DNA from 3 places in the Shewanella litorisediminis genome. Region 1 is predicted to be linked to each of the others. Evidence: predicted binding sites of a transcription regulator. Region 1 holds the regulator's gene; each other region holds the start of a gene.
What was found. Region 1 encodes LexA, which represses DNA repair genes until DNA is damaged. Its sites were predicted from a motif close to TACTGTATNNNNATACAGTA; they were not measured.

Region 1 (9,966 bases):
GGTGACGACCCCTGCCAGTACAGGCATCACGGCAATCAGCAGGAATGCGGTGATGAGCCAGGTCCAGACAAACAGCGGCAGCTTCATCCAGGTCATGCCGGGTGCACGCAGGTTGACTATGGTCACTATCACGTTGATGGCGCCCATGATGGAGCTTATCCCCATGATGTGAACCGAAAACACAAACAGCGCTGTACTGTCGGGGCTATAGGTGGTGGACAGTGGGGCGTAAAAAGTCCAGCCGAAGTTGGGTGCGCCGCCTTCCATAAACAGCGAGCTGAGCAAGATGAGGAAGGCAAAGGGCAGGATCCAGAAACTCCAGTTGTTCATTCTGGGTAATGCCATATCTGGCGCCCCAATCATCATGGGAATCAGCCAGTTAGCCAATCCGGTAAAGGCCGGCATTACGGCGCCGAACACCATGATAAGGCCGTGTACCGTGGTCATCTGGTTAAAGAAGTTTGGCTCGACCAGCTGTAAACCCGGCTGGAACAATTCGGCACGGATTACCATGGCCATGGCGCCGCCGGTCAGGAACATAATGAAACTGAACCAGAGGTAGAGGGTGCCTATGTCCTTGTGATTGGTTGTTAATATCCAACGCATTATGCCCTTGGCCGGGCCATGATGGTGTTCGTCATGGATGCCCTGATGGGTATCGTGGGTCGTGGTTGTCATTATCGTTCCCCTACTTTCCATGATTGTTGACGTCGGAGGCCTGAACGCTATCGCCTGTGTTGTTATCCCAGGCGTTACGTTCATAGGTCACCACCGCGGCAATGTCCCTGGCAGACAACATCGGACTAAATGCCTGCATTGCGGTACCCGCTTTGCCGTTTATCACTATGTCGAGGTGATCGGCAATCGGGCCAGTGGCGATAGGACTTCCCTTAATGGCGGGAAACGCACCGAGCAGACCTGCACCATTGGCTTGGTGACAGGCAGCGCAGGATGCCATGTACACTTGCTCACCACGGGCCATTAACGCGTCCATCGACATGGGTTCATCGGATGAGAGCTCGTCAGATACGGGTTCGGCTTCAGATGGTGATTCAGCAGTACTTGCCTGAGCAGGTTGGTCATTAGCCGGCGGTTCCACTTGGGCGGCTGGAGCTGCTGTGCTCTCACCCCCATGACTGTTAACGTCAGAAGCCTGCACGGCATCACCGGTATTGTTACCCCAGGCGTTACGCTCGTAGGTGACGACAGCGGCAATCTCGGTGGCCGACAACTGCTTGTTAAAGGCCTGCATGGCTGTACCCGGCTTACCGTTGATAACGATGTCGAGATGTTTATCCACGGGCCCGATGGCGATGGCGCTGTCTTTAAGGCCGGGGAATACGCCGGGCAGACCCATACCATTGGGCTGGTGGCATGCGGCGCAGCTTGCCATGTACACCTTTTCACCCAGTGCCATCAGTTCTTCCATGGAAAGGGTTTGATTCAAAGCGGCGGCCGCCTCGGCTGCGGCGTTGCTTGCCAGCTGCTTTTGGTTTTCAACCCAGGCGTCAAACTCTGCTTCGGGCAATACCTCAACCACGATGGGCATAAAACCGTGGTCTTTACCGCACAGTTCGGCACATTGGCCGCGGTAAATCCCGGGTTTATCTACCCGTGTCCATGCTTCGTTGATAAAGCCCGGATTGGCATCTTTTTTAACAGCGAACGCAGGCACCCACCAGGAGTGAATGACATCGTCGGAAGTCATCAGGAAACGCACCTTGCGGTTGGTCGGCAGCACAAGGTGTTTGTCCACTTCCAATAAGTAATGCTCACCCTTGGCTTCAGCCCCTTCGATTTGGCTTCTGGGCGTAGCCAGGATGCTGTAAAAACCGAAATCGTGGTCGAAGTAATCGTAGTGCCACTTCCATTGGGAGCCGGTTACCTTGATGGTCAAGTCGGCATTGGACGGGTCTTCCATAGCGATGAGGGTTTTGGTTGCCGGAATAGCCATGGCAATCAGGATCAGGAAGGGCACCAGAGTCCAGGCGATTTCGACCTTGGTACTTTCGTGAAATTGGGCTGCGACGGCCCCTTTGGATTTGCGGTGGTTTATCATGGCGTAAATCATGGCGCCAAAAACCACAACACCTATGGCACAGCAGATGTACAGGATAGTCATGTGCAGGCCATAGACCCTGCCACTTATCTCAGTAACACCCTGTGTCATGTTGAGCGGCATGTCAGCCGCAAGGATGGGCGGGGCCATTAAAGCCACCGCGAAACAATACAACCATTGCTTCACAAGACATCTCCTCTGTCAATTGCATCAAGCAACTACAAAGAAGAGCCACACAGTAAGTCTCTGCTCTATGCAAACTCTTCGGTTCCCACAAAAAGCAACGATGACTTCAAAGTGCGTTGGCGGTTGGTATCTTATTTAATGAATTACAGCCTTGTTCACCACACTTGCACCTACAGCTGAATATATCGGTCAAAAACGCAATATCCATGGCGCAAGCCTCAGATACAGCGACGACATAATCGCCCGGATATAACAAACAAATCGTTGTTAACCTGAACTACATTACTTGCAGTTTAAATATTGATCAAGATCACTTTATTTTCTAATTGTCTGAAAAAATTATTGAAAAAAAGCCCCAGTAAGGGGCTTAAAGGGATGTAAAGCTGATCAGTGCAGGGAAGATGCACAGCGAAGGGGATGACTTAATTCGGGTCTAACAGCAAAGGGTCTGGATTGTAAGTGAGCATTTACATTTTCAAAAATTACGCCGAGTGCCACGGCATTTTTTGCTACCAATGCCAGTCTGCGTTTATCTCTGGGGTCAAGCTCGTTTGTCCAGCAAAGCACAGCGCTGGAGGTGCCGTTGGTCAGCGCTTTTTCCATCGCCCAAAGGGTTTCAACTTCGTCTTTGGCATGGACAAGCAGCACACGGTCCATGCGCACACCGGCCTGTGCCAGAGTGGCTTTAAGCCCGATGTTGGGTGGGCTGATAAGCACTATCCAACGGCCTTCCAGGCTTAAGCGTGCCAACTCGGGGGCAAGCTGCAGTATCTCTTGACGCCCCTGTGACTGGGTTGATTGGGTGATTACCTGAGATGTACTGCAAACGTCCTTGGCTGGTGCGTCTGTCCACAGACCAGGATGACGGGGTGCGTTACCAATCAGCTTGTTCATAGCCAATCTCCGTTGCGGATAACACCTACGGCCAAGCCTTCAATGGTGAGACTTTGGCTGGCAAGATCCACTCTGATAGGGGCAAATGCCTCGTTCTCTGCGTGGAGGAACACCACATTACCCTGCTTCTCGAAGCGTTTTACCGTGACATCGTCTTCCACGCGGGCAACCACGACCTGGCCGTTACGGGCCTGGTTCATCTTGTGTACTGCCAGCAAATCGCCGTCGAGAATACCAATGTCTTTCATACTGTCACCGCGAACCCGCAGCAGAAAATCGGCATGGGGTCGGAACATGGCAGGATCGACCTGATAATATTGCTCAACATGTTCCTGGGCCAGAATAGGTTCACCGGCCGCCACCTGACCAATCAGGGGTAAACCTGGGTCTGGCTGATCTTCCAGCTCATCACCCGCCAGCCTGATACCCCGCGAGGTGCCTGGCATAATCTCGATGCAGCCCTTTTTGGCCAAAGCTTTAAGGTGCTCCTCGGCGGCATTGGCACTTTTAAAACCGAGTCTGGATGCAATTTCTGCCCGGGTAGGGGGCATGCCGGTTTCGGCGATGTTGCGTTTGATTAGGTCCAGGATCTCGGCCTGGCGAGGCGTCAGCGGTCTCATGGTCATTCCTGTTTTTCTATACAGTTACTGTCAGTATATACAGTATTTTAATCAGCGCAAGTATTAACCATTTTTCAGATTATTGGCTAATGGCTGTGGCTGTCTGATATTCTATTGCGCTATTGATTGAAGCCAGGTTCCCAATATCAGCATGTCAGCACACGAGTCTTTTTGGTTTAAGTCTTTGCGTTGGATCCAAAAGCAGTTGGTACACACCATAGTGGTACCTCAGGATCCCTTCGCCGATTTGAATCTCGATCCCTCCCGCCCCTTGGTTTACGTGATGAAAACTGAGTCTGTGAGCGATATCGCTGCGCTTCACGAGGTGACCGGCAAGTTAGGGTTACCCAGCCCCTATCAGATGCTCGAGGTCGATGGGATCAAGACCCCTCGGGTTGTTTGCCTTGAAGGCAGAAAGCCGCTGTTTGGCAAGCGAGACAGCAACGAGCCTTTTTTGCAGACCTTTCAGCAATTGCTGGCCCTGCACCGTCAGCAGCAAGAACTCGACATACAGCTGGTACCCGTGAGTCTGTATTGGGGACGTACCCCGGGGAAAGAAGACGACACTATGCGTGCGGCAGTGCTTGAACGGGAAGATCCGACCTGGCTGCGTAAGTGTTTGATGATTTTATTCCTGGGGCGTCACAACTTTGTGCAGTTTTCCCGCGCCGTTTCACTTCGTCACATGGCCGATGAGCACGGCACCGATAAGCGTATTGCCCACAAGTTAGCCCGCGTCGCACGCGTCCATTTCCGCCGGCAGCGTAAAGTGATGACTGGGCCTGTGTTACCGAATCGTCAGGCCATGTTCCATGCGCTGCTGAAATCAGACAACCTGAAAAAGGCCATCGCCGAAGAGGCCGCCAGTAAAAAAATCTCTGAAGAAAAGGCCCGTGAAACCGCCATCCAATATCTGGATGAAATTGCCGCGGACTACTCTGACAGCCTGGTCAGAATCGCCGAACGTTTCCTTACCTGGCTGTGGAACAAGCTCTACAAGGGCATCAGCATCAAGGGCGCCGAGCAGATTCGACAATTGCACCACGATGGCCATGAAATTGTGTATGTGCCTTGCCATCGCTCGCACATGGACTATTTACTGCTGTCATACATCCTCTATTACGAAGGCATGGTGCCGCCCCATATCGCCGCGGGGATTAACCTGAATTTCTGGCCCGCCGGCCCCATGTTCCGTCGTGGTGGCGCCTTCTTTATCCGCCGCAGCTTTAACGGCAATAAGCTTTACACCGCAGTATTCCGCGAGTATCTGGATCAGTTGTTTGCCAAGGGGTATTCGGTGGAATACTTCACCGAAGGTGGCCGTTCACGTACAGGCCGTCTGTTGGCACCCAAAACCGGTATGCTGGCCATGACCCTGTCCTCGGTTATCCGGGGTATCGAGCGGCCTGTCACCCTGGTGCCCGTGTATTTGGGTTACGACCATGTGATGGAGGTGGCTACTTATCACAAGGAGCTGTCGGGTAAGAAAAAAGAAAAGGAATCTGTATGGCAGGTGTTTGGTGCCATCCGTAAGCTGGGCAACTTTGGCCGTGGTTACGTAAACTTTGGCCAGCCCATTACCCTGCAAAACTTTTTGACCGAAAAAGTCCCCAACTGGCGCGAAGATGTGGGTGAAGACCCAGAGCAGAAGCCTTCCTGGCTGACGCCTGTGGTGAATGCATTGGCTAACCGGGTGATGACCCGCATCAACGATGCCGCCGCTGCCAGCTCTGTGACCCTCTCCAGCATGGTACTGCTGGCTTCGGAGCAAAATGCACTGGAGCGCACTCAGCTTGAGCGCCAGATTGATTTGTACCTGAGTCTGCTGAAGTCCGTGCCTTACACCGCTTATGCATCTGTGACCGAGGGCAGCGGCAAGGAGCTGGTCGATCGCGGCATTGAACTTAATAAGCTGACGGAAACCAAGGATGACCTGGGCACCATCATTTCCATCGATGATAGCCTCGCGATTTCCATGACCTATTACCGTAACAACATCATCCACTTATTCGTTATCCCCTCATTGATTGCCACCGTGATGGTGCGCCATGAAGAGGTGTCCCGCGACGAACTGCAGGAGCTGGTTGCCGAGTTTTACCCGCTGCTCAAGGCCGAACTCTTTATGGGGGTTGCCGATGTGCCTGCCTATGTGGATGCACTGGTAGAGTGCTTTAAGTCAGAAGGGCTAATCACAGGCGATACACATCTCAAGCTGGTGGACGAGCGAATCAATCAGCTGTTGTTGCTGGCCGGTGTTGTGGGTGAAACTCTGAAACGCTACGCCATCATTTTCAACCTGCTGGGTGAGCAACCCAGAATGGAGCGCGCCGACCTTGAGCATCACAGCCATCGTTTGGCCAGCCGTCTGGGAGCCATTCACGGCGTCATGGCGCCTGAGTTTTACGATAAAAAGCTCTACGCCTTGCTGTCTAGCAAGTTAAAAGATTTGGGCTATCTGTCTGACAAGGCCGATGGCGACAAGGTGCGTAAAATTCGTGACCATGCCAATGGACTGCTCAGAAGCTCGGTGCGTCAGACCATCATAGAGACACTGAATCAGGAGCAGGACGACTGATGGCCAACCATATGAATGCCGCAAGGCATCCGGTCAAGACCCCATCACTGCTGGGTGGCGCCATGATCATTGCCGGCACTACAGTCGGTGCCGGGATGTTTTCCCTGCCCGTGGTGGGCGCCGGTATGTGGTTTGGTTATTCCTTGCTGCTGATGGTAGCGATTTGGCTGTGCATGTTGCTGTCGGGACTATTGCTGCTGGAAACCAACCTCAGGTTTGAGCCGGGCGCCAGTTTCGATACCCTCACCCGCGATACGCTGGGCCGCTTTGGCCGTATCGTTAATGGCCTCTCCATTGCCTTTGTGCTCTATATCCTGACTTACGCCTATATCAGTGGTGGTGGCTCCATCGTGAATCACAGCCTGTCGGGGATGGGCGTAAGTCTGCCCCAGAGCGTGGCTGGGTTGGTGTTCGCTGCGGTATTGGCGGCTATCGTTATGATAAGCACCAGAGCGGTGGACAGAATAACCACCATTATGCTGGGCGGCATGCTAATCACCTTCTTTCTGGCGGTGGGGAACCTGCTGATTGAGGTGGAGCCAGGCAATTTGTTCTCACCGGACGGTGAAGCCCGCTTTGCCCCCTTCTTGTGGGCAGCCATTCCCTTTGGACTGGCGAGTTTTGGCTACCACGGCAACGTGCCGTCGCTGGTCAAATACTATGGTAAAAATCCTTCCGTCATCATCAAAGCCATCTGCATCGGGACCTTTATCGCACTGGTGATTTACGTATGTTGGCTGCTGGCTGCCATGGGCAATCTGCCGCGCAGTCAGTTCAGTAATATCATCGCCCAGGGCGGCAACATGGGGGTGCTGGTGTCAGCCTTGTCTGAGGTCATGGCCAGCGACTGGCTGGGTAAAATGCTGACCTTGTTTGCCAATCTCGCTGTGGCGTCGTCCTTTCTCGGCGTTACCCTTGGCTTGTTTGACTATCTTGCTGATCTGTTTGGCTTTGCCGATGATGCCAAGGGGCGGCTGAAGACCGCTGCCGTCACCTTTTTACCTCCGACCCTGTTGGGGCTGCTGTTTCCGGACGGCTTTTTGGTGGCCATAGGCTTTGCGGCGCTGGCTGCAACTGTTTGGACCCTGTTGGTGCCGGGAGTGATGGCGCTGAAGCTCAGAAAAGATCAACCGCAATACACGGGGTTCCGGGTGCCGGGTGGCTCAGGGGTTATTTATCTGGTGATAGGTTTCGGTATTTTGACCGCGGCCTGCCATCTGCTGGCTATGGCTGAGCTGTTGCCGGTTTACCGTTAAAATATGCTGCCATGCCTTTGCTTGACAAAGGCATGGATTTCAGTAATTTATATCGCGTAAACGCGGGTGTAGTTCAATGGTAGAACGGCAGCTTCCCAAGCTGCATACGAGGGTTCGATTCCCTTCACCCGCTCCATTTCATTATGCGCAGCCCTGCTTTTTCATCTCCGCCTTCATCACATCTGCCACCAGATGTAATACCGCTATCCAGGCGTCTTTCACCTCTTTGGTAAACTTGTCACCCAGGCCTTCTGCCAGGGTATACAGCAGGGCGTTCCCAACAGGGGAGAAGTGATGGGTTTTCACGCCATACTGCACATGTCTGTGCGCCAGGTCCTGCAGTACAGGCACCAGCTTATCGGGTTTATCCAGCCCCTTGACCGCGGCATCCAGCATTGCCATCAGCTTACGCCCCTGGGCCTTGAGATCGGATTTGAATAATGGCCGCAGTGAAGGGTCTATTTCGAACAGGTTACGGTAGAACAGCGCCGCAGCGTCATCGGCGATGGGACGAACCAGCCCAAAAGACTGGTGGATGAGTGATATTTGGTCGTTGGTCAGTGACATAGAGATTCCATCCCTGAAATTGTTTCTCCTAAGCATAGACAAAGTTAGTCAAGACTACTTAACTTGAATTCCATACACTTATCTGAGGGAGTCAGGGGCATGCGGGTAATCGAATATGCACCGGGCCAGCCTTGCTGGAGTGAGCTGGCCACCCATGACTGGCAGGGGGCCAAGGACTTTTACCATAAGTTGTTTGGTTGGGAGATGGCAGACATGGCCATGCCCGGCAGTGCTTTTTCCATGTTTACTTTGGATGGTGATGACCTCGGGGCGATCTATCAGGTGCCTTCTGCCATGGCCGGCAGTGTAAAGACCCAATGGGGAATTTACTTTGCGACAGAAGACGTGAATGCGGCAATAGAGCGGGTTAAAGCGGCAGGGGGAGAGCTTATCATGGGGCCCCACGAAGTGGGCCATGCCGGTTGGATGGCACAGTTGGCTGACCCCGAAGGCGCGCGTTTTGCCGTGTGGCAGAGTAAAAGGCACATAGGTGCCAAGCGTCGCGGCGAACCCGGCGCTCTGTGTTGGGTTGAGCTGGCCTGTCGAAGTCCGTCACGGGCGCAGGGATTTTACCGTCAGGTCTTTGGCTGGGACTGCCGTGAATCGGCAAACCCGGACATGTCTTACCGGGAATGGCTGGTCGCTGACGAGGCGCTCGGCGGCATGTTGGAAATGACCGCAGAGTGGGGCGAAATGCCCGCCCACTGGATGCTGTATTTTCAGGTGGTGGACTGCGATGTGTTTGCTCAGCGGGCCCAGGAATTGGGTGGCACCCTGTGTGTGCCCCCCACCAATATTCCCGGGGTTGGTCGCTTCGCTGTGCTCAACGACCCGGATGGCGGCGTGTTCTCCGTGATAGCCATCCACAGCTCATAGGGTGTGCCACCCCAAGCTTTAACCGGGCGTATCAACCAGAAAACTTGCCGGACAGTTGTCTCTCAATTCAGGTGCCTGGCGTGCCAACAGATGGTTCAGACCCAAGGACGCGTCCAGGGTTGCTGGCAGGCTGAGGCGAATCTCTGTCAGCAGGCCCCTGCTGCAATGGAAGCTGATCCGCTTTGCGCTCTGATGACCAAATTCATCGGTAAATGCCTGACGAAGCGTTGCCGTTGACTGCATTTTTCCGCTGCTGTCTGCCAGTAGCTTCACCATGCGGCTCTCATTGATCAAGCTGGTAAGCCGGGCTGCTTCAATAAAATACTTATCGGCGTTCATTTGCTGACAGCTGCCGTGCTTCCACCACTGATGCTTTTCAAGGCAGGAGCCAAAATCGGCCGATGGCATCACCTCAGCCAGCTTGCTCTGTGCGTTCTTGCTGAGCGCTATGTCAGGGTAACTGCAAAAACCTTTGGCCTTACGCTTAACCTCGCCGCAGAACCCATAGTCGGTGCCGCAGGCGCTTTTGTTTGGCCAGAGGCCGTGGAGTGTCAACGATAGCCATCGCGTTGATGCGGGTGTTTTGTCCAGAGCTGTGCACTCGGGCTTTCCTTTGCCAAAGAGTTCACAGAAGGCGCCTTGCCAACTCAGCGCCAGGACATGACTGTCCTGCTCCCCGGCAATGTCGCAGCGACTGGGGACTTCTTCGACTAAATGACGCTCCAGGTCGCCGCACTTCGCGGCCACCCAACGCTCTGGAGAAACCAGTGCGGCAGTGGTGACCCGCACCCAGTCTGGTCGTTTGGGATTCCCCAGCAGTTCCAGCACCGGATACGCCTGTCCGGGGACAGTCATCACCTCATTGGGATTGGTCAGTTTATTCTTGGATTGATACAGGGGGCAGCTCTGCTTGGCCACAAAGGTATCGGCAAA
Region 2 (9,966 bases), 1.9 Mb from region 1:
GGCTGCCGAGCCGCGGCCCTGATGCAAAATCCGCTTGCGTCTGGCAAAGCGGACAATGTCATAAATGGTGAGGAAAAAGTATTCGTACTCAAGCTCATGGATAAGCTTAAGCTCGGCCAGATACTGGCGTTTCACCGCCGCCGGCACCGCTATGCCGTAGCGGCGCCTGGCACCTTTGGCCACCTCCCGGGCAAGGTATTCACTGGCGCTTAAACCGGGGGGCACCAGCTCTGCCGGGTACTCATACCTGAGCTCATCCATCGAAAACCGGCACTGGCTGGCAATCTTCTGCGTGTTGGCAATCCAGTCCTGTGGGTAACGGCGACGGATACTGGCAAGGGGCCGCAAGTAATGCTCAGCGTTCTGGCACAAGTGCCCTTCGGCCTCATCCAGCCTGAGGCCTAAGCGAATGCAGGTAAGCACATCAAGAAGTGGCTGGCGCGCCGCGCTGTGCATGCGTACATCGCCCGCCGCCACGCAGGGAATGTCGCACAAACTGGAGAGGCGCATCAAATAGCGCTGCCACAGGCTGCCTGCGGCCTCAAGACACTGTTCTGCCAGTAAGTAGCGCCGACCCTGCCAGGGCGTAAGTTGCTTTGCCAGGCGCTTTTGAGTACCAAACCACTGCCGCTCGGTCGCGGCAATATCAGTCCCCGGGTTTTGGGGCATAGGTGGGCGCCACAGGAGCACACAGTCAGGCAGCGGCGATAACAGGTCATCCAGATTGATGCGATATTCCCCCTTGGGCGCACGTCGCCGGCCGCGACTTATCAAGCGGCACAGGGCGCCGTAACCTGCCCGGCTCGTGGCCAGCAGCACAAAGATGCCTTCCGGCAGCCTGAACTCACTGCCCACAATCAGGGAAATCCCGGCATCCACCGCGGCCATGTGAGCCTTGACCACTCCGGCCACGGAACACTCATCGGTAATGGCGATGGCGCTGTAGCCAAGTCGTGCCGCCTCGGCCACCAGCTCCTGCGGGTGCGACGCGCCCCGTAAAAAGCTGTAGTTACTGATGGCATGAAGCTCGGCGTACATCAAAACCAACCCTGCAAATAAAGTCCAGTCTCGTTCTCACGGCGAAACACCCAGCAAAGGCCCCCGTACACATGGCGGGCAAGATAATAGTCCCGCGCCGCGCCCATGGTTTTTCCGCCCGGCACACTCTCGCTTACCTGCTGTGTATCAAGCTCAGTTGTGCTCTGAGTCGCCACGGCTTGACTGCCATGCCACCAGGGCTCACGCAGTCGCTCGGGGCCGCGCAGCAGCTCAACATCGGTCTCTGCAATCGCTTCAGGCGCAACCAAAAGCCAGGGAGGGCGGCAGGCAAGCGACAGCCCTTCAACTGCAACATCCTTTGTGGCAGCGGGGTTGTTTGCTGCTTCATTTACAGCAGTCTCGGTGACTGCTGTCATGTTCGTTGCTGTAAGCGGCGCTATAACCATCCGATCATCGTTCGCCCCATCAATTTCACCCACAGTCACCTTGCCAGACTCTCGAGCTTCAGGGAGGGAAAACCCTGGGTGGATCACGTTCAAAGCGGCGGCCGTCTTTGCTACTTTTTTATCTGATGCAGGGGGGATGCAGGCAGGCGTTGCTGCACTTTGCCGCTCTAAAGGCTTTGGCGTCTTTGAAACAGGTACAACAGCTGCAATCTTTTCTCTTTCGCTGCGTCGTTCTCTCCGTCTTACTTCTGGTGTCTGTGGGGGAAGCGAGGACGGCGCTGAAAAAGGCATTGAGACGACAGCCACAGGTGCTGACATGGGTTGCAGGCAAAAGCTGTGCTCCGGCAAAAGCGCTTGCCTGGCACCGAGGCGCCTTACCCTGTTTGCACCCAGCCGGGCTTCGAGCCGGGCCAGCAAACTCAAACTGGCCCTGTGACAGTTTTCGATGGCTCCTGCCGGCGGCGCACGTCTGGGGGAAAAGTGGCAGCGGTGCAGTGTCAGCGCCACCACGGGTGCCGCCAGCGTAAAGCGTTCCAGCTGCAAACGGCACAGCGCCAAGAGGCCATCGGCCGTGTATTCGGCAAAGGGGTACGCCAGCGACAACCGCGCTTCATGAACTTCTGCAGAGGCTTGAGCCGATTCAATACCATCGACAGTCTTGGGTAGCGCGTCAGCTACGCCTCCCTGACTGAGACTTGCCTTTGGGCTACCTGTGGTCTCTGTGATCTCTGTGGAAGATGCCCGGTAATGCAGTACCAGCTCCAGCATGGAGACCGCCAATTGCCGCTGACGTAAAAAAAGCGCCAGCTCGGCAAACATGCGTCCAAGCACAAACACCAGGGCATTGAGGCTTTCGGCCTCATACATCAACTCAAGCCGCTGGCGATACTCATCCTGCGGGCAATAAAAACTCTGGGGATGAGGCTGCTTGCCCGTCAGTCTCGCCAGCAGTTGCACAAATTCGGGACCAAAACGGATCCCAAGTTCAGCAGCGGGTAAAGCCTGCAGCGCTCCTATCTGTTCCAGTCCCATCCCCTCAAGGCGGGATAACAGTACCTCTGGCACAGGCAGTGTGGATATGGGCAACACCGATAACAGCGGGGATAAGGCCGCTGCTGCGTTTTTTGGCTCAGAAATGGCTTCCGAAGCTGAAGAATTGGAAGCAGCGGCATTAACAACTGGGGGATTAACAGCTGATTGCGGCACAGCAGCCTTGGCAAATCCTGACTGCAGCGTCTTTGATGCCAGACAGGGCCGTGCTTTGGCCAGCACACCGGCAGCCAACGGCGTGACGGCAAAGGCCATGGCAAAGCTGCAGTTAAGCCCTTCAAGTACAGCCGCCAATGCCTTTGCCAGCGCCGCTTCGCCGCCAAAGAGTTTTGCCATGGAGCCGGTTTCAAGCAAGAGCACATCATGGCAACGGGCAAAAAATTCATCGGACGCAGGCGGCGGCACCAATCGGGCGCTGAAACTGTAGCCATGGCGGCACAACCACTCGCTGCCTTGCCGGTGCAGCGAGGCTTCATAGGGGAATGGCTGCACATCCGGGCACAGCTGCGCCGCGCTGCCCATACTCTGGCCTGCCGCTATCCCGGCACTGGCCGCCTGTGGACAGGCTTTCACCACCCGCGCCTTTGCCACATCGTACAGAATAAGTGGCATTGATGGCGCCAGACCCTGCACATGGCGCAGATAATCCAGCTCCCAATGGGGCAGCCACACTCCGAGCCAGCGCATCAGCCACCAACCAATACTGATATGGCACTTATCAGCCGCCGGGCCCAAAAGCGGCGGCACTTATGGATGAACAACATGTTTCAATCCCCAAGCTCAGGCGCTGCCCCAGGGGCCCTGCACCAGCCGCTGCTGTGCCTGCGGGGGTAAGTAACGAGCCAGCAGAGGGGAAATGCCATCAATCTGCAGCTTGTCCTGCGGTTTGCCGCCGCGGCGTTTCAGTAAGGCAAGTTCCAGCCTGTCTGAGTTACCGCCCGGGGTTAACCCCAAACGCAGCGGCAAAGGATTCCCTTCGGTGGCGTCGGTCACCAGGATAATGGCCAGACAGCCGCCCTTTTCCGCCGCCAGCTGTAAACGCCGGGCTTCGGTCAGGCTCAAACGGTCAAGCCAGCCCAGCAACAAACGGCAACCACCACTGGCCAGACTCTGCTCCATGGCCCAGAGTCTGTCCTTACGCGCGTTGACATCCACCAGACAGAAACCTTCCGGCCGCAAACCATGTTGCAATAAGTACTGGGGATTCAGTTGCCAGGGGGCACCAACCAACATCACCGGGGTGTCGTTTTCGCACTGTATGCATCTGAGCAGTGGCGTTAACAGCAGCATTGACTGCGAACCCGGCACCGGGCAACTCAGTTCACACACCCCATGGCGTGGCCAGCCGCTATCGGGCAAGGCGGCATCCAACGCCTCAAATCCGGTGGCATAGCCGGGTTGTTGGCAGGTTTGTTGTCCAAGCCAGATATCCTGGCGGCCAAGTTGTTTGGAAAGCTCTTGTGGACTGGTTTTCATAGGGCACCTGTGTCTCAACCGGGTTACGGTATCCAAATCACCAATAACTGTATATTTATACAGTATAGCAATTTTGACAAACTTGCCAATCTTCTGGGATCTCATTCATCAAGGTGTATAATGCGAATCGTTTTTATTTAAGGCCAAGCACTATTGTCATGAAGCTGTCCCGCCATCACCCTTTTTCCCGCCTGCAATGGCGCCTGTTTGGCTATTTCGGTACGTCCTTGCTGGTGATTTTGTTATTGGCCAGCCTGATTGAAGCCATGGTGCTGCATCAGCTGTTGGTACTGCCCAAAGAAACCAAGGCGCAGCTGTCGGTGCTGGCCCGGGAGGCCGAAGCCCTGGTGAGACGCGGGGATCACGAGGCGCTTGCCGAGTGGGAGACTGCGCAGCCATTCCGCCTGCATGTGATTAACAGTCGCCTTGAAGGTGTCAGTGGTCGGCCAATTCATCCCCACTTTGAATTCAAGCTGGGGTTTATGCTGGGGCTTGATCAGGCGCTCGGCGATCGGGTGCAAAAACCCATCATCGGCTTGCCGATTTATGCCACCTTTGATACCAGCGGGCCCCTGCTGCTGGCGGTGCAACTCAATGCGAATTTGCATCCGGCCAAGGATCTCAGTTACAGCCTGTGGGCCATCCGCTTAACCGTGGGGTTGTTCGTGCTGTGGCTGTTCAGCCGCCTGCTGGGGCATTACCTCATCAAACCGCTGGCGACGCTGCAACAAGGCACCCGCGCTTTGGCAAACGGTAAGCTCAGCACACGGATCGGCGAGCACTTTTCGGCGGCCGAACCTGAGTTTTATCAGCTCGGTCACGACTTTGATGAGATGGCCGATGTGATTGAACGCACCCTCACCACTCAGGAGCGGCTTATTCGCGATGTGTCCCATGAGCTGCGCACCCCGCTTGCCCGGCAAAAGCTGGCCGCCGATTTGCTGGAGAGCGACCTGGCAGAGTCCTCGCCCTACCTTAGACGGATCCACACCGAGAACAATGAGCTCAGCCGCCTGATAGATACTCTCTTGGGTTACAGCCGCCTCGCCAGTGGCTATCAAGCCGCACACAGCGCGCCTTTTACGCTGCACGAGCTGGCCAGCTCACTCCTTGGGGATTGCCGCTTTGAAGCGGCGCCAACACAACGTATCGAGTGGCAGGACTTGGCGGCCTGCAGGCATATCGCCCTTGAAACCGACCAAAGCCTGCTGCAACGGGCGCTGGAAAACCTGGTACGCAACAGCCTTAAATATGCGGGAACTGAGTGTCATATTCAGATACGTAGCCACTGCGATAATAACTGGCTCAATATCACAGTGGCGGATGATGGCCCGGGTATCGATGCGGCCAAGCTCGAAACCTTATTCCATCCTTTCACCCGCTTCGATGAGGCACGCCATGCCAGTCAGGGCGGCTTTGGGCTGGGGCTTGCCATAGTGAGGGAGTGTGTGCGCCTGCTCGGAGGCGACGTTTCTGCCGGGCGCAGTGAGCTGGGTGGGTTGGAAGTTAGGCTGTCGCTGCCGATGCGGCTTAAAAGGCTGGCCGCTGCCAAAAAGGCCAATTAATATATGCGTATGATTTGCTTTTGGAAGCTGCACGGATGTCTAGCCTGAGCCCAAGCCGGATCTGGCATATAGTCACCCTCATTCCCGAGGGCAAGGTGCTGAGTTACGGTAAAGTGGCCGACCTTGCCGGTTTGCCGGGGCGTGCCCGTTATGTGTCCCGGGCGCTCAAGCTCGCGCCGGACAGTCTGGAGCTGCCCTGGCACAGGGTAATTAACAGCCAGGGCAAAATAGCCTTCCCAAAAGACACTGAACCCTTTCGGCAGCAGCAGGAAAGCCTTCGTCTTGAAGGCGTTACCGTGAACCAAGGCAAAATTAACTTGTCTGAATATGAGTGGCGACCCGATATGGCCACCCTGATTTTGAGTCTGCCTTACTGACGCCAAGGAGCTGTATGCGCAAGTTTCTGTTATCCCTCGCCCTGCCTTTGCTGAGTTTGGGTGCCCAGGCACAAAGCTCACTCTCACCCTTTGAGGCCAACTACAAGGTGCTCTACGGCGACATTGGTCTGGGCAAAGCCCATTTCAGCCTGCCGGCACCCGAAGGCCACTATTACGAGTACAACTTTACCAGCGAACTGAGCCTGCTGTTTTTGAGTGATGAGCGCAGCATCAAGAGTAAATTTCGACTTACCGATCATGGCCTCGAACCCATGGTGTTTATGCATCAGCGCACCGGCACCGGCAGTGATTTCAGCGAGCAGGTGGCGTTTTTGAAAGACAAGTCCATCGTACGCAGCAACTACAAGGGCGAACACATAGAATTGCCCTTTGAGAGCCAGCTCTACGACACCATGATGGTACAGCTGCAGTTCCGACAGGATCTGATTGATGGAAAAGACAGCCTCGAGTACCACATGGTGAAGGACAACGAAATTGACGAGTACTCCTTTAAACGCATCGGCGAAGAAGTGTTGAACATCGATGGCACTGAATATCGCACCCTGCGCCTTGAGGTCGTTCGCGACAGCAAAAAGCGCAAAACTGTGGTTTGGATGGCGCCGGATCTGGCCTATCTGCCAGTGCGCATGACCCACTTTGAAAAGGGCGATAAACAGCTGGATGTGCAATTGACCGGCTATCGCTTTACCGACACGTCACCCGCACCACTGGCATCGAACCCCTGAATGGTTAAATACACAATAAAAAAGCCGGAGTTATCCGGCTTTTTTATTGTGTATGCCCCAGCCTGAATACAGTTGACACACCAGGTGCTTAACTGGCTCGGTGGACAATATCCAGCCACAGTGATGGGCAGATGTATCAGGCACGCGCCATCAGGCTTTACCGCCCTTACTCAGGCGCTGCCACAAAGGCGCCGCCGCCAACAACTTCCCCTTTACAGAACAGCTGCCACTGCCCGGGCTGCATGATGTTCCAGGCCTCGTTGTCGGTTAATGGCCGGGTGGCAATCACGGTGACCACATCCTTGGGGGTGGTTTCTTTGTCAAAATCTATCACTACATCTGTGTCTATCAACTTGGCCTTGCCAAAGGGCGCACGGCGGGTGATGTGGCTTAAGTTATTACTGCAAAAGCTCATCAGATAGTTGCCTTCAGAGAGGATCATATTAAACACCCCAAGAACGCGGATCTCTTCGGCAAGTTCAGCAACATAGGCAAACACCGGCAACATGTCTTTGGGCCTCTCATCACCAAAACGGGCAACGAGTTTCTCTAATATCCAGCAAAACGCCAGCTCACTGTCGGTATCACCTACAGGGCGAAACCGGCGCACAGCAAACTTGTCTTTATAGTCACTCAGCTGGCCGTTGTGGGCATAGGTCCAGTTCAGGCCCCAGAGTTCCCTGTCGAAGGGGTGGGTGTTTTCCAATGCCACACAGCCGCGGTTGGCCTGACGGATATGGCTAATCACGGTTTCGCTTTTTATGGGGTAGGACTTAATCAAGCGGGCAATGTGCGACTCGCTGGACGGACAGGCGTCTTTAAAAGTGCGGCTGCCCTTGCCTTCATAAAAGGTAATGCCCCAGCCATCCACATGGGGGCCTGTTACCCCGCCACGCTCGGCCAGCCCGGTAAAGCTGAACACAATGTCAGTGGGTACATTGGCGCTCATCGCCAGTAATTCACACATAGTCAAGGCACCTGAAAGGTCACAAACACAACAACTAACTTATTGTAACTTTGCCCTTTGTTGATGGGAATGCCAGGACAATCGAAAAAATTTAAACATTTGTTTGAAAAATGCTTGTGTTCGCTCCCGGTTGGATTTACTTTTTAATGCGACACAGGTCTGACCACACACTATACTTGTGATCAGGATCGCTTATATGACCCGCCTGGAGAAGGGTTATGAATAAAGGAGAACGAGAGTGACTACCCTACTTTGGAGTATCGCGCTGCTTGTGGTGCTTGGTGCCTGCGCTTATTTGCGGGTGTCCTTGCTGACCGCCACGGCCGCAGCCGCCATTATGTTGACCGCGGGATGGACCTTGGATGTTGTTGGCCTATGGGGCGGCATCATCTTTTTGGTTATCGCCCTGCCCCTGAACATCAGCAGTATTCGTCAGAGCCTGATCACCCGTCCGCTGCTGAAGCTGTACCGTGGGATCATGCCTGAGATGTCTTCCACTGAAAAAGAAGCCATCGATGCAGGTACCACCTGGTGGGAAGCTGATTTGTTCGCCGGTAACCCCAACTGGAAAAAGCTGCACAACTACCCCACAGCCCGCCTCTCTGCCGAAGAGCAAGCCTTTCTCGATGGCCCTGTGAACGAAGTGTGCCGCATGGTGAACGAGCATCAGGTATCCCACGAGCTGGCCGATCTCCCTGCTGACGTGTGGCAATATCTGAAAGACAACGGCTTCTTCGCGATGATCATCAAGAAGAAGTACGGTGGTCTCGAGTTCTCCGCCTATGCCCAATCCCGCGTGCTGCAAAAGCTGGCAGGTATTTCCAGCGAGCTGGCCTCTACGGTGGGCGTGCCTAACTCCCTCGGCCCCGGTGAGCTGTTGCAGCATTACGGCACGGCCGAGCAGCAGGACTACTACCTGCCACGTCTGGCCAAGGGTCTTGAAGTGCCTTGCTTTGCCCTGACCAGCCCTGAAGCCGGTTCAGACGCAGGTTCTATTCCTGACTACGGCGTTGTGTGCAAAGGCATGTGGAAAGGTGAAGAAGTGCTGGGCATGAAGCTCACCTGGAACAAGCGCTACATCACCCTGGCCCCTATCGCCACCGTATTGGGTCTGGCCTTTAAACTGCGTGACCCTGAGCGTCTGCTCGGCGGCGAAGAAGAACTCGGCATTACCTGCGCCCTTATTCCTACCGATGTGGAAGGCGTGGAAACCGGTCGTCGTCACTTCCCGCTGAACTGCATGTTCCAAAACGGCCCAACCCGCGGTAAAGACGTGTTTGTGCCATTAAGCTTTATCATTGGCGGTCCGAAAATGGCCGGTCAGGGCTGGCGCATGCTGGTGGAATGTCTGTCGGTTGGCCGCGGCATTACCCTGCCATCCAACTCGGCCGGTGGCGTAAAAACTGCTGCCCTGGCAACCGGTGCCTATGCCCGCATCCGTCGCCAGTTCAAGCTGCCTATCGGTAAGCTGGAAGGTATTGAAGAGCCAATGGCGCGCATCGGCGGTAACGCTTATCTGATGGACGCGGTGACCTCGCTGACCACCACGGGTATTGATCTGGGTGAAAAGCCATCGGTTATCTCTGCCATTGTGAAGTATCACCTCACCGACCGTATGCAGAAATGCGTAATCGATGCCATGGACATCCACGGTGGTAAAGGTGTGTGCCTTGGCCCCAACAACTATCTGGGCCGTGGTTATCAGGCTGCGCCTATCGCCATTACCGTGGAAGGTGCCAACATCCTTACCCGCTCGATGATCATCTATGGTCAGGGCGCCATTCGCTGCCATCCTTATGTGCTGGCCGAAATGGACTCTGCCTTCGATAAAGACGTGCGTCAGGGTCTGAACAAGTTCGATGCCGCCCTCTTTGGCCACATCGGCTTTACCATCAGCAACCTGGTTCGCAGTGTGTGGATGGGCCTGACAGGCAGCCGCTTCTCCAACGCCCCTTACGGCGACAAGACCAAGCGCTACTATCAGCACATGAACCGTTTCAGTGCCAACCTGGCCTTGCTGTCAGACCTCGCCATGGCGACCCTGGGCGGCAACCTGAAGCGTAAAGAGCGTATCTCTGCCCGCCTTGGTGACATGCTGAGTCAGCTGTACCTGGCCTCTGCCACGTTGAAGCGTTATCAGGATGAAGGTCGTCAAACCGAAGATCTGCCTCTGGTACAGTGGGCGGTTGAAGATGCCCTGTTCAAGCTGCAAGCCTCCCTCGATGAGCTGCTGGATAACTTCCCAGCCGGTCTTGGCGGTGTGCTGCGCGTACTGCTGCTGCCTTTCGGTCGTCCGCTGAAGCGTCCAAGCGATGTACTGGACCACAAGGTTGCCAAAAT
Region 3 (9,966 bases), 2.0 Mb from region 1:
GGCGCTTTGCAGGGTTTCTTCAAGGCGGCCTGGGAGCAGGATTATCTCCTTGCAACAGAGTATTTGGACCTGCGGTTTTTACCCGAGGGGATGAGCAGCACCAAGGGTGAGAAATATGCCCGGGATTTGCAGGCCATTTTGGATCGTAACCTCTGGATTGACCTGGACACAGTGAACGATACCCCCCAGGGGAATGAGCTGGATAACCTGCCCGCCTATCGCGATGCGTTTGCCCGCATCCAGGCAGGCAACAAGGACGTCGTGTTTTATTTGCAACGTGTTCCCGATGCGGGTATTGGCAGTATCTGGAAAATATCCAATGCCACACTGGCACAGGTGCCGGCGCTATATGAAAAGTTAGGCTATGGCCCTTGGGTCGAATGGTTTATTGCCCATGTACCCGAAGGACGGTTGTTTAAATTTACCTTGTGGGAATGGGCCTTTATGGTGGCATTCCTGGCGGTATCGTTATTGCTTGCGCTGCCGGTTACCTGGGTGGTTAAGTGGTTACTGCTCAGAACACCATGGCAGCACCGCGAGGAAGCGGCCAAAATAGTCACCGGGCCAATGCGCTTTTTTCTGGCGGTGCTGCTGAACAAGGCCGCCATTCTGCATACAACCTTGCCGGTGATGACCAAAGAGCTGATTGATACTGGCGTGTTTTTAATGCTGACCTTGGTATGGCTGCTTTGGTCGCTGATGGGACTCATGCAAAGTGTGCTCAAAGCCAGGTGGACAGAAAGGGGAAGTAAGCAAGCGGCTTCTCTGCTGCGACCTTTGACCAACTTTTTTCGGATTTTAACGCTGGTTTTGGCGTCGCTGATTTGGATGCAGCACCTTGGCTTTAATGTGGGTGCCATCCTCGCCGGCATGGGCATTGGCGGCATCGCACTGGCGCTGGCCTCCAAGCAGTCCATTGAAAATTTTATTGGCACTGTGACCCTGTACTCTTCTGCGCCACTCAAGGTGGGTAATCTGTGTAAACTCGGCAGCTTGCGGGGAACCGTGGAGGAGATTGGTCTTCGTTGCACCCGTATTCGCACTCTCGACCGCTCCGTCATCCATATTCCCAATGCAAAACTGGCTGAAATGGAAATAGAAAATATCTCTGAACGCGAAAAAATCCGCTTTAAAACCGACATTCGCCTCGATTACAACACCAGCGCAGAACAAATCAAGCAAATAACAGATGATATCAAAGCCTTACTTGAAACCACCGATAAGGTCAACGACAAGCCCCTGCGTGTAACTTTCAGTGGTTTTGGCTTGCATGGGCTTGAAATCAATGTGTTTGCCTATGTGGGTACAACAAGTTTGCCCACCTACCAACAGGTGGCACATGAACTCAATCTCGGGATCATGGAGATAGTGGCCAAACATGGCTCCAGAGTGGTGCCAGCCATGGCGCCGGTGGCGCCCTGAGTACAGGTGAAAGCCCGTTATATGAAAGGAATGTCAGTGACAAAGACTATCAGGTGATGCCTATGAGTCTGCTCGCCTCTTTGGCACGCCGCGGCGTGATCTTTATCTGGCATAGCAGTTATCAGCATTAATGAAAAAGGTCGCCACAGGCGACCTTTTTACTTGGTTTTGCTTTTTCGACTGCGTGTGGTCTCAGGTCATTGGGGAGACCAAACCAGCCAATCTTCATGGGCCTCGGGATACAGCACAAAGCGGCTGCCATTGCCAAGCTGGTTGCCGGCAGCGGTGACGGAACGGGTTGCGACCCCAATACCGCCGACGAGAATGGTTTCCAGCGAGCCGGTTTGTACCTTGGCGCCAGAGAAGAGTCCGAATTCAAAATTCACGCCGGAGAGATCGAAAAATACGCTGCTGGCATTGACCAGATGTCGGTATTCGGCATCGATATGGACAAAGAGCTCCACCTGGCTGCCACTGCTGTTGAGCGCATAGCCATCGACGCCGCCAATGGCAACGCCACGGTAGAAAATTTGGCTGCCTGCTTTTATCGAGCCCAGAGATGGCCTCTCGAGCGTCAGCTTGAGTGCGTCCGTGGCTACGTTGGCATAATGTGGCGCGCGGCCAACGACCTCAAAACGATGAGTTCGCTGTGGTGCTTTGCCCGGCAAAACAGAGATGAAAGGGCCGGTTATAATGGCTTCCGGCGCCTTGATACCCTGCAATGAAATCTGCACATCCTCCAGCAGATAACGGCTGTCCTCACGGCTGAAATTATCCGCATATTCTCCGTAGAGATACGCGCGGGCAACAAGCTTATGTAAATCTGACGACAGCTTCACTTCCGTGACTTCACCTATTTGATGCCCCTGATAGCGAATGGGAGCGCCGGCCGCGATGCGGGATTCAGCACCCATAATCAGCTCCACCGGTTGTGCCTGTGCCATAGCCAGGGTTTCGGACTCATAGAGGCGTCCCGGATTTTTGGCTTCGCCCTGTGGGAGCAGACCAATTGCGATGCCACCGCTGATAAGACCGGGCAGGGTAGCAACATCCACTTTCAGCCCTTTAAGGCTGGCATCCACTGAAATGGCACTGTGTTTCCAATACAACGTATTGGGGCCAATCAGACGCTTAAAGGTGCCGTCGATGGCAAGCTCAATGTCAAACACGTCCAACTCGGGCTGCCAACTGACATGGGTGACTTCACCAATGTGCATCTTCTTGTAATAAACCGGACTGGATACCTCAATACCCGCGCCTTCAGTGCTTTGCAGTTTAATCTTGATACGTTGGTTTGTGGCTTTGGCCGCCAGGGCATCTTCCTCTGACGCGTAGAGTCGCAGTTCATCTTGTGCGCCCAGAGCCGTGCCGCTGCCGCTTACCAGCTTTATTGAGCCTTTGAGCAGGGCTGAGGTATCACCAACGGCAAATTTTACACCTTTGAGGGAAGCATCCAGGCTTACCGGAGCTTCAGCAACCAGATAACTGCCTCGGGTCAGAAGACGTTTAAACTCGGGCTGTATTTCTGCCAGATATTCCACTGAGCCCAAGTCCTCAGCAAGTTTTACCTGTGTCACTTCTCCAACAGGCAAATTGCGATAGCGTATTTCGGCGCCAACCTGCGCGCCCTGGCCGGTATCACTGCGAATAAGCAGATGGGCCTTTTCGGCATACATAAAATCAGGTGCTTTGCTTTCGAGGATATAGCTGCCTTCCATGGGGCCTTCGCCGGGCAGCATGGCAATCACATCGCCGGTAATCAGCCTTGCCGCATGTTTTATCCCATCAAGTGAGATATCCGCGCCTTCTCGCCAGAAGCGACTGTCTTTACCAATCAAGTGGCCCTGGGCGTGGTTGATAAAAACGCTTAAGCTGACGCCTGAATCAGTCAGTCTGGTATTGGTGACCTTACCGATTTCCAAACCACGATACATGACAAGGCTTCCTACACCGAGGCCATCGGCATTGTCTGTGGTCAGCTCCAGTAAATAACCACCCAGCGCATCGGTTTCACTGCCATGAAGCACAAAACTGTCGCCATGGCTGGCGCTGATACCGGCATCAGAGCTGCTGAAGCTGATCCCACCGGCAAGCAGCGCCGCCAAACTTTCGCTCTCAACCTTGATACCTTTCAGGGACGCGTCGATGCTCATGCCTGAGACATTCCAGAAACGGCTGTCTTTTTTCACCAGGTGGGCATATTGCTCCTGAATAAAAGCGCCTATGACGATTCTCTGATTGCCTTCGAGGCGATAGCTCACCACGTTACCTACTGGAATTTGGCGAAAATAGACACCGGATCCCACATCCAGTGAGCCAAGCTTGTCGGTACTCAGCTCCACCAGTATGCCTTCGTTGCCCGGCGCCATGGGGGGAGCCTCCCGCAGTGCGTCAAAACGGGTGACTTGCTCGCCGTCACCTGGCTGTACTGCGATGTAGTTTCCAGAGAAGAGCGCATCCAGACCTGAGACGCCGGTAATGGAGGCCTTTGGGGATACCAGCCAAAACTGAGTGTTTTCTCTGAGGTAAGGTGCCGCTCGATAATCCATCATCACAGTGACGTTGACCCCCTTGAGGTCCTCATCCATGGCGATGTCGGTCACCTTACCGACGGTGAGCCCCTGATATTTGACCAGGGTTTTGCCCACGTCAATCCCGGAAGCGCTGGGAAAATGGACAAAGATTTCTACTCCGGACTCGCGGATACTCTTGATACCCAGCCAGGCCGCCAGCGCCAGGGCGACCAGAGGCAGCAGCCACACCGGCGAAAACAGTTTCTTTTTGACTACCTTGGGTGCTTCAATGTTTGTCATTTTCTAAGTCCAATCGATCCCAGAGTAAACGCGTATCCAGTACCTTGGCGGCAAGCTGTGTCAGCAAAATCACCAAGGCAAATGCGGTTGCAGCCGGTGCGGGTTTGGCATCCAGCAATTGCCCCATATTCACCAGGGCAACGGTTAATGAAATTACAAATAAATCCAGCATGGACCAGCGGCCAATCCACTCAATAATGTGGAAGCCAGCCATCAATCTGCGTTTGGACACCGGCAGGGAAAAACTGATGGCGGTAAGGTAGGTAGCCAGTCCGATGATCTTTAACCAGGGCACCAGAATGCTTGCAGTAAAGACAATAATCGCAATTGGCAACATATCGGAATGCACCAAATGCTTGATACCGCTGAAGATAGTGTCGTGGGTTACCTTGCCTTGGTTTACCAGGGTGGTGATGGGGTAGACGTTTGCCGGAATAAGCAGAATGGCGGCAGTGATGAGCAGTGCCCAGCTTTTTTGAAGACTGCCGTAGTCCCGTGCCTGATTGTCTGCGCCGCAGCGGCTGCAGTTTGTCACATTCACTGGGTTGGTTTTTCTACACACGGGGCAGAGGCACTGGCCCATTTCCTTTCCGGTGGTCTGGACATTGTCAGTCATTCAGGCGACTCCACATGTGTTCTATATTGTATTCCCGTTGCAAAAACAGGGTCACCAGGAACAGCATGGTGAAAGAAAAGGTGCCAACGCCAAAGTAGATATCTGAAAAGTCAGATAATTGAAATGCAGAAACCAAAAAGCTGATCACATAGATTTCCAGCATGGTGATTTGGCTGAATAAACCGTGACGGCGAAGCAGCCATTTATACAGATCCCGTTGCCATCCTGGATTGAGGCCCATTTTAACAAGCAGGATCTGCGACATAATTGACAGCAGCAGCAAGCCGGGGCCTATAACGGCGGCGACGAGCACGGCAATACCCACTACCCAGTAGCCCAAATCCATCACTGCCATGGCGCCCTGAAACACCGTTGCAGTGCGCACGGACCCCAGAAAATGCAGTTCGAGTACGGGGAAAAGATTGGCCGGCAGAAACAGCGCCACAGCAGACAGGCAAAGCGCCAACATGCCGTTGATAGAGCAGAAGGGAGTGTCATACAGCGCCGTGTGACAACGGGGGCAAAGCGCCCTGACCCCACTGGGTAAGGCACGGCGCCGCACCGCCAAATCGCAGGCATGGCACAGGATCACCGAATTGTCGATATCGTCATGATGCATAGAAGCGTATTGCAGATCCATGGCTGACAGGTACCCCAGCCGGGGTGATGCCTGACTCTGCCTCCTTTGGAGGCGGTTTCAGCGTACGAGTGTATCAGATCATGTTAAACACTTGCATCCCCTGAAAAAAACTGTGACACTTCGTCACTGTATAAATAAACAGTATGAGGGCTATCATGGCGGTAATCACTCAATTTGTGGTGGTCAGAGATGGGGTTGAGAAGATGACATTTACATCGAAAAAGGAGGCGGATGCCTACGACAAGATGCTGGATATCGCTGACAGCCTGATCCCATTTATCGACAATGCAGAATGCGGTCTCGATGAAGCGACAACGGAAAAGTTGGCCTTCTATTTTGCCACCCATAAAGATGATTTATCATCGCTGCTCAAGGGTGCGTCGCCCGGCGTGGCGACGGCACCGGTAAAAAAGGCAGCCCGCAAGGCTGCAGAAAATGACTGAATATCGGCAGGAAATTGCATGAAACACGCGTTTTACGACACCTTAAACCGCCAGGCTGAGGCTTTGCTTGCCGGGGAAGACGACATGGTTGCCGCCATGGCCAATTTCTCGGCGCTATTGAATGAACATATGGACGACTTGAATTGGGTTGGTTTCTATGTTCGCCGTGACGATACTCTGGTACTTGGTCCCTTCCAGGGCAAGGTTGCCTGTACCCGTATTCCCTGGGGCAAGGGGGTGTGTGGCACCGCAGCCGCCACCGATACGACGCAGCGTGTGGCCGATGTACATCAATTCGAAGGTCATATTGCCTGTGACTCGGCATCAAACTCAGAAATTGTGGTGCCGGTAAGGCATCAGGGCAGTGTAATAGCTGTGCTCGATATCGACAGTCCCAGTTTTTCCCGCTTCGATGAGACAGATCAGGCAGGGCTCGAGACCCTGGTGAGAACCCTGGAAAAGGCCTTGTTCGGTCAATAAGTCGCCAGTTTTCGTCAAATCCCAGTCGCATTCGCCCAAGCGGTCACTATAATAGGCTGCTTGTGCGTCTGCCTCGGGAGTCACTTCCCGGCGAATAGTAAAAATTGTTAACAATAGTTATTAACGCTTTGGCAAGCGCTCGGAAGATGCTAATTTGTGTGTTGGCCCCCGGGCTAACGTATAGAGAATAACCTATGTCCCGCAATCGCTTGCAATAAACCGGGCATACATACCTAGTAACTGTGGAAGTAAAGATGGAATCAACAGAAAAGTTGACCGACACCAATGCGATTCTCGCGTATTTATATGAAACCTTTCCTTTGTGCTTCGTGGCCGAGGGTGAAACCAAGCCACTGAAAATTGGATTGTTTCAAGATTTGGCTGAAAGGTTGGCTGATGATTCTAAGGTCAGTAAAACACAATTGCGTGTTGCCCTGCGCCGATACACCAGCAGCTGGCGCTATCTGAAGTGCATCAAAGCCGGTGCGGTACGCGTTGATTTGGACGGCAACCCCTGCGGTGAGCTGGAGCAGGAACACATAGACCACGCACAGGCTACACTGAAAGAAAGCCAGGACAAGGCAAAAGCAAAGCGTGCAGAGCGCAGCAAGGATGAAGGCGATGCCGACAAAGCGCCTCGCAAACCTAAGCGCAAGCCTCAGCCTCAAGCGCGTCGTGACGCCAAGCCTGCAGCCAAAGATAAGCCCAAAGCCGCAGCGCCCAAGGCGCCGGCCGTTGCCGTTAACCTGGTGCCAGCGAAGCTCGAAGAGCTCAAAGTCGCCCAGCGTGTTAACGTGAAATTGGGCATGTCTCCAGTGGCAGGTTCGATTGTGGACATCAATAAGGGTGATGTGCATGTACAGCTGGATTCAGGCTTGACAGTGAAAGTCCGCGCCGAGTATATACTGCTGTAATTCATTGAAGTTTAAGGAGTAGCTTGTTGATGCGAAAACTATCTTTGGCGGTATCCATCGCCGGGATCCTGATAGGATCCTCAGCGTGGGCCATAGCGCCTGCCATTCAAATCGATGAGCTGCCCTCTCTGGTACAGGAGCCACAGCACAAGGTGGCCTCCAAGCGGGTGGCAGATCTCTTTACCCGCTCGCACTACCACAGATTCAGCCTGGACGATGCCTTCTCTGGGCAGATTTTCGACCGTTACCTTAAACAGTTGGATTACCGACGCAATGTGCTGACGCAAGCCGATGTACAGAGCTTTGAGAAGTATCGTCATCAATTTGATGACATGCTTAAAAACGGTGATATGACCGGCGCCTACGACATGTTCGATCTGGCCCAAAAGCGCCGTTATGAAGGTTTTGTGTACGCACTGAGCCTGCTGGATAAAGAAATGGATTTTTCCCAGGCGGGCGATAAGTACGAGTACGATCGTGAAGACGCACCCTGGGCTAAAGACGAATCTGAAATACAGGAGCTTTGGCGTCAGCGTGTTAAGTACGATGCGCTGAACCTCAAACTGACCGGCAAAAACTGGACAGAAATCGTTGATGTGCTGCAAAAACGCTACAACAACGCCATCAAACGCCTGGGGCAAACCCAGAGCGAAGATGTCTTCCAGACAGTAATGAATGCGTTTTCCCGCAGCATCGAACCCCATACCAGCTACCTTTCTCCACGCAATGCTGAACGTTTCCAGATGGAAATGAACCTGAGCCTCGAAGGCATAGGGGCCGTGTTGCAGATGGATGATGACTATACAGTTATCAAGAGCATGGTGGCCGGTGGCCCGGCTGCCAGCAGCGAAAAATTGTCACCGGATGATCGCATTATCGGTGTTGGTCAGGAAGGCGGCGCCGTGGTTGACGTGATTGGCTGGCGTCTCGATGACGTTGTCGACCTTATTAAGGGCCCCAAAGGCAGCAAGGTTACCTTGCAAATTCTGCCGAAGAAGGGCGGCTCCAATGCCAAGCCGGTAGAAGTGACTCTGGTCAGGGACAAGATTCGCCTGGAAGACCGCGCTGCCACCTCTAAAGTGATTGAGCCCAGTGACGGTCAGTATGCCAACCGCAAGGTCGGTGTTATTCAAATCCCGGGTTTTTACATGAACCTGTCTCAGGATGTGGCTAAAGAGCTGCAAACCCTGAAAGAGGCAAAAGTTGAAGGTGTCATCATTGACCTGCGTGGCAACGGTGGTGGAGCCCTGACCGAAGCCGTACTTCTGACCGGTCTTTTCATCGATATGGGGCCGGTGGTTCAGGTGCGCGATGCCAATGGGCGTGTATCCCAGCACAGGGACAACGACGGCAAGGTGACCTACTCAGGACCCTTGACTGTGATGGTTGACCGTTACAGTGCTTCAGCCTCTGAGATTTTTGCTGCCGCGTTGCAGGACTACCAGCGAGCACTGATCGTGGGCGAGTCCACCTTTGGTAAAGGCACAGTCCAGCAGCATAAGGGCTTGGCTCGCATTTACGATCTGTACGAGAAGCCAGTAGGCCATGTGCAGTACACCATTCAGAAGTTTTACCGTATCAACGGTGGCAGCACTCAGCTCAAAGGGGTCACACCGGATATCCCGTTCCCAAGCGCGCTTGAGCCCGGTGAATATGGCGAGGCGGAAGAAGATAACGCGCTGCCATGGGATAAAGTGCCTGTTGCGCAATACAGTACCGTCGATGCAATCAGCTCTCCTCTGATTGCTGAACTCGAAGCCAAGCATCAGGGACGTATTAAGTCAGATGTAGAATTTGGCTATATCTATCAGGATATTGCAGAATACAAAAACCTTCACGATCAAAAGTCCGTGTCGCTGGTGGAAAGTGAGCGTATCGCTGAACGTGAAGCCGATGACAAGAAGCAGCTCGATCGCACCAACGAGCGACGTATCCGTGCCGGCATGGATAAGGTGGCAAGCCTGGATGATATCGAAAAAGATATCGAAGCGCCGGATCCGCTCCTTGATGAAACCGCCTACATTACGTTGGATCTGGTGGATGCGGGCAAACTTGCTGCAACCAGCAAGCACTGACGTACGACTTTGATGTAAAAAACGCGCTCCGGCGCGTTTTTTTTCAGGACAAACCACAAGACCTGAAACCCCATTTTTAGAACACTTTCGAAAAGGACCTGACATGTCTGAATTACAGGCCAAACACTTAAAAGATTACCAGTCCCCGGCTTTTACCATTACCGAGCTGGATATGTTGGTGGATTTGTACCCCGATAACACCCGCGTCATTGCTGTTAGCCAGGTGACCCGTTGTCGAGATAATGAAGCCCTGCTGCTTGATGGAGAAGGCCTTGAACTGAAGTCGGTCAAGGTAAACGGCACGGCTCATCCACATCAGGTTGTCGATGGTCAGCTAAGACTGGAAGGCCTGCCAGCAACCTTTGAGCTTGAGATTGAAACCCTGATAGACCCTGTGGGCAATACCAGCCTCGAGGGGCTGTATATGTCAGATGGGGCTTACTGTACCCAGTGTGAAGCCGAAGGCTTCCGCCGCATTACCTATTTCCTGGACCGTCCGGATGTGCTTGCCAGGTACCGGGTACGTATTGAAGCCCCAAAAGCCGGATTCCCCTATTTGCTCA

Region 2: the regulator LexA is predicted to act here: its motif matches at 4,017-4,036, upstream of imuA (translesion DNA synthesis-associated protein ImuA).
Region 3: the regulator LexA is predicted to act here: its motif matches at 5,616-5,635, upstream of JQC75_RS07820 (YebG family protein).

Annotation. Positions count from the first base shown of each region.
Region 1 is NZ_CP069213.1:4,029,611-4,039,576, reverse strand. Features, by position in the region: gene ctaD (cytochrome c oxidase subunit I) at 1-678, opposite strand, end outside; gene coxB (cytochrome c oxidase subunit II) at 689-2,245, opposite strand; gene JQC75_RS17915 (cell division inhibitor SulA) at 2,633-3,139, opposite strand; gene lexA (transcriptional repressor LexA) at 3,136-3,759, opposite strand; gene plsB (glycerol-3-phosphate 1-O-acyltransferase PlsB) at 3,911-6,334, shown strand; gene mtr (tryptophan permease) at 6,334-7,590, shown strand; tRNA gene JQC75_RS17895 (tRNA-Gly) at 7,653-7,726, shown strand; gene JQC75_RS17890 (globin family protein) at 7,732-8,157, opposite strand; gene JQC75_RS17885 (VOC family protein) at 8,257-9,033, shown strand; gene JQC75_RS17880 (ribonuclease T2 family protein) at 9,052-9,966, opposite strand, start outside.
Region 2 is NZ_CP069213.1:2,162,985-2,172,950, forward strand. Features, by position in the region: gene JQC75_RS09455 (error-prone DNA polymerase) at 1-1,038, opposite strand, end outside; gene JQC75_RS09460 (Y-family DNA polymerase) at 1,038-3,182, opposite strand; gene imuA (translesion DNA synthesis-associated protein ImuA) at 3,276-3,971, opposite strand; gene JQC75_RS09470 (HAMP domain-containing sensor histidine kinase) at 4,130-5,536, shown strand; gene JQC75_RS09475 (MGMT family protein) at 5,572-5,913, shown strand; gene JQC75_RS09480 (DUF3108 domain-containing protein) at 5,928-6,659, shown strand; gene JQC75_RS09485 (class II glutamine amidotransferase) at 6,826-7,626, opposite strand; gene fadE (acyl-CoA dehydrogenase FadE) at 7,865-9,966, shown strand, end outside.
Region 3 is NZ_CP069213.1:1,793,466-1,803,431, forward strand. Features, by position in the region: gene JQC75_RS07800 (mechanosensitive ion channel family protein) at 1-1,422, shown strand, start outside; gene JQC75_RS07805 (MlaD family protein) at 1,620-4,235, opposite strand; gene JQC75_RS07810 (paraquat-inducible protein A) at 4,222-4,851, opposite strand; gene JQC75_RS07815 (paraquat-inducible protein A) at 4,844-5,491, opposite strand; gene JQC75_RS07820 (YebG family protein) at 5,647-5,934, shown strand; gene JQC75_RS07825 (GAF domain-containing protein) at 5,953-6,414, shown strand; gene proQ (RNA chaperone ProQ) at 6,669-7,328, shown strand; gene prc (carboxy terminal-processing peptidase) at 7,358-9,403, shown strand; gene pepN (aminopeptidase N) at 9,507-9,966, shown strand, end outside.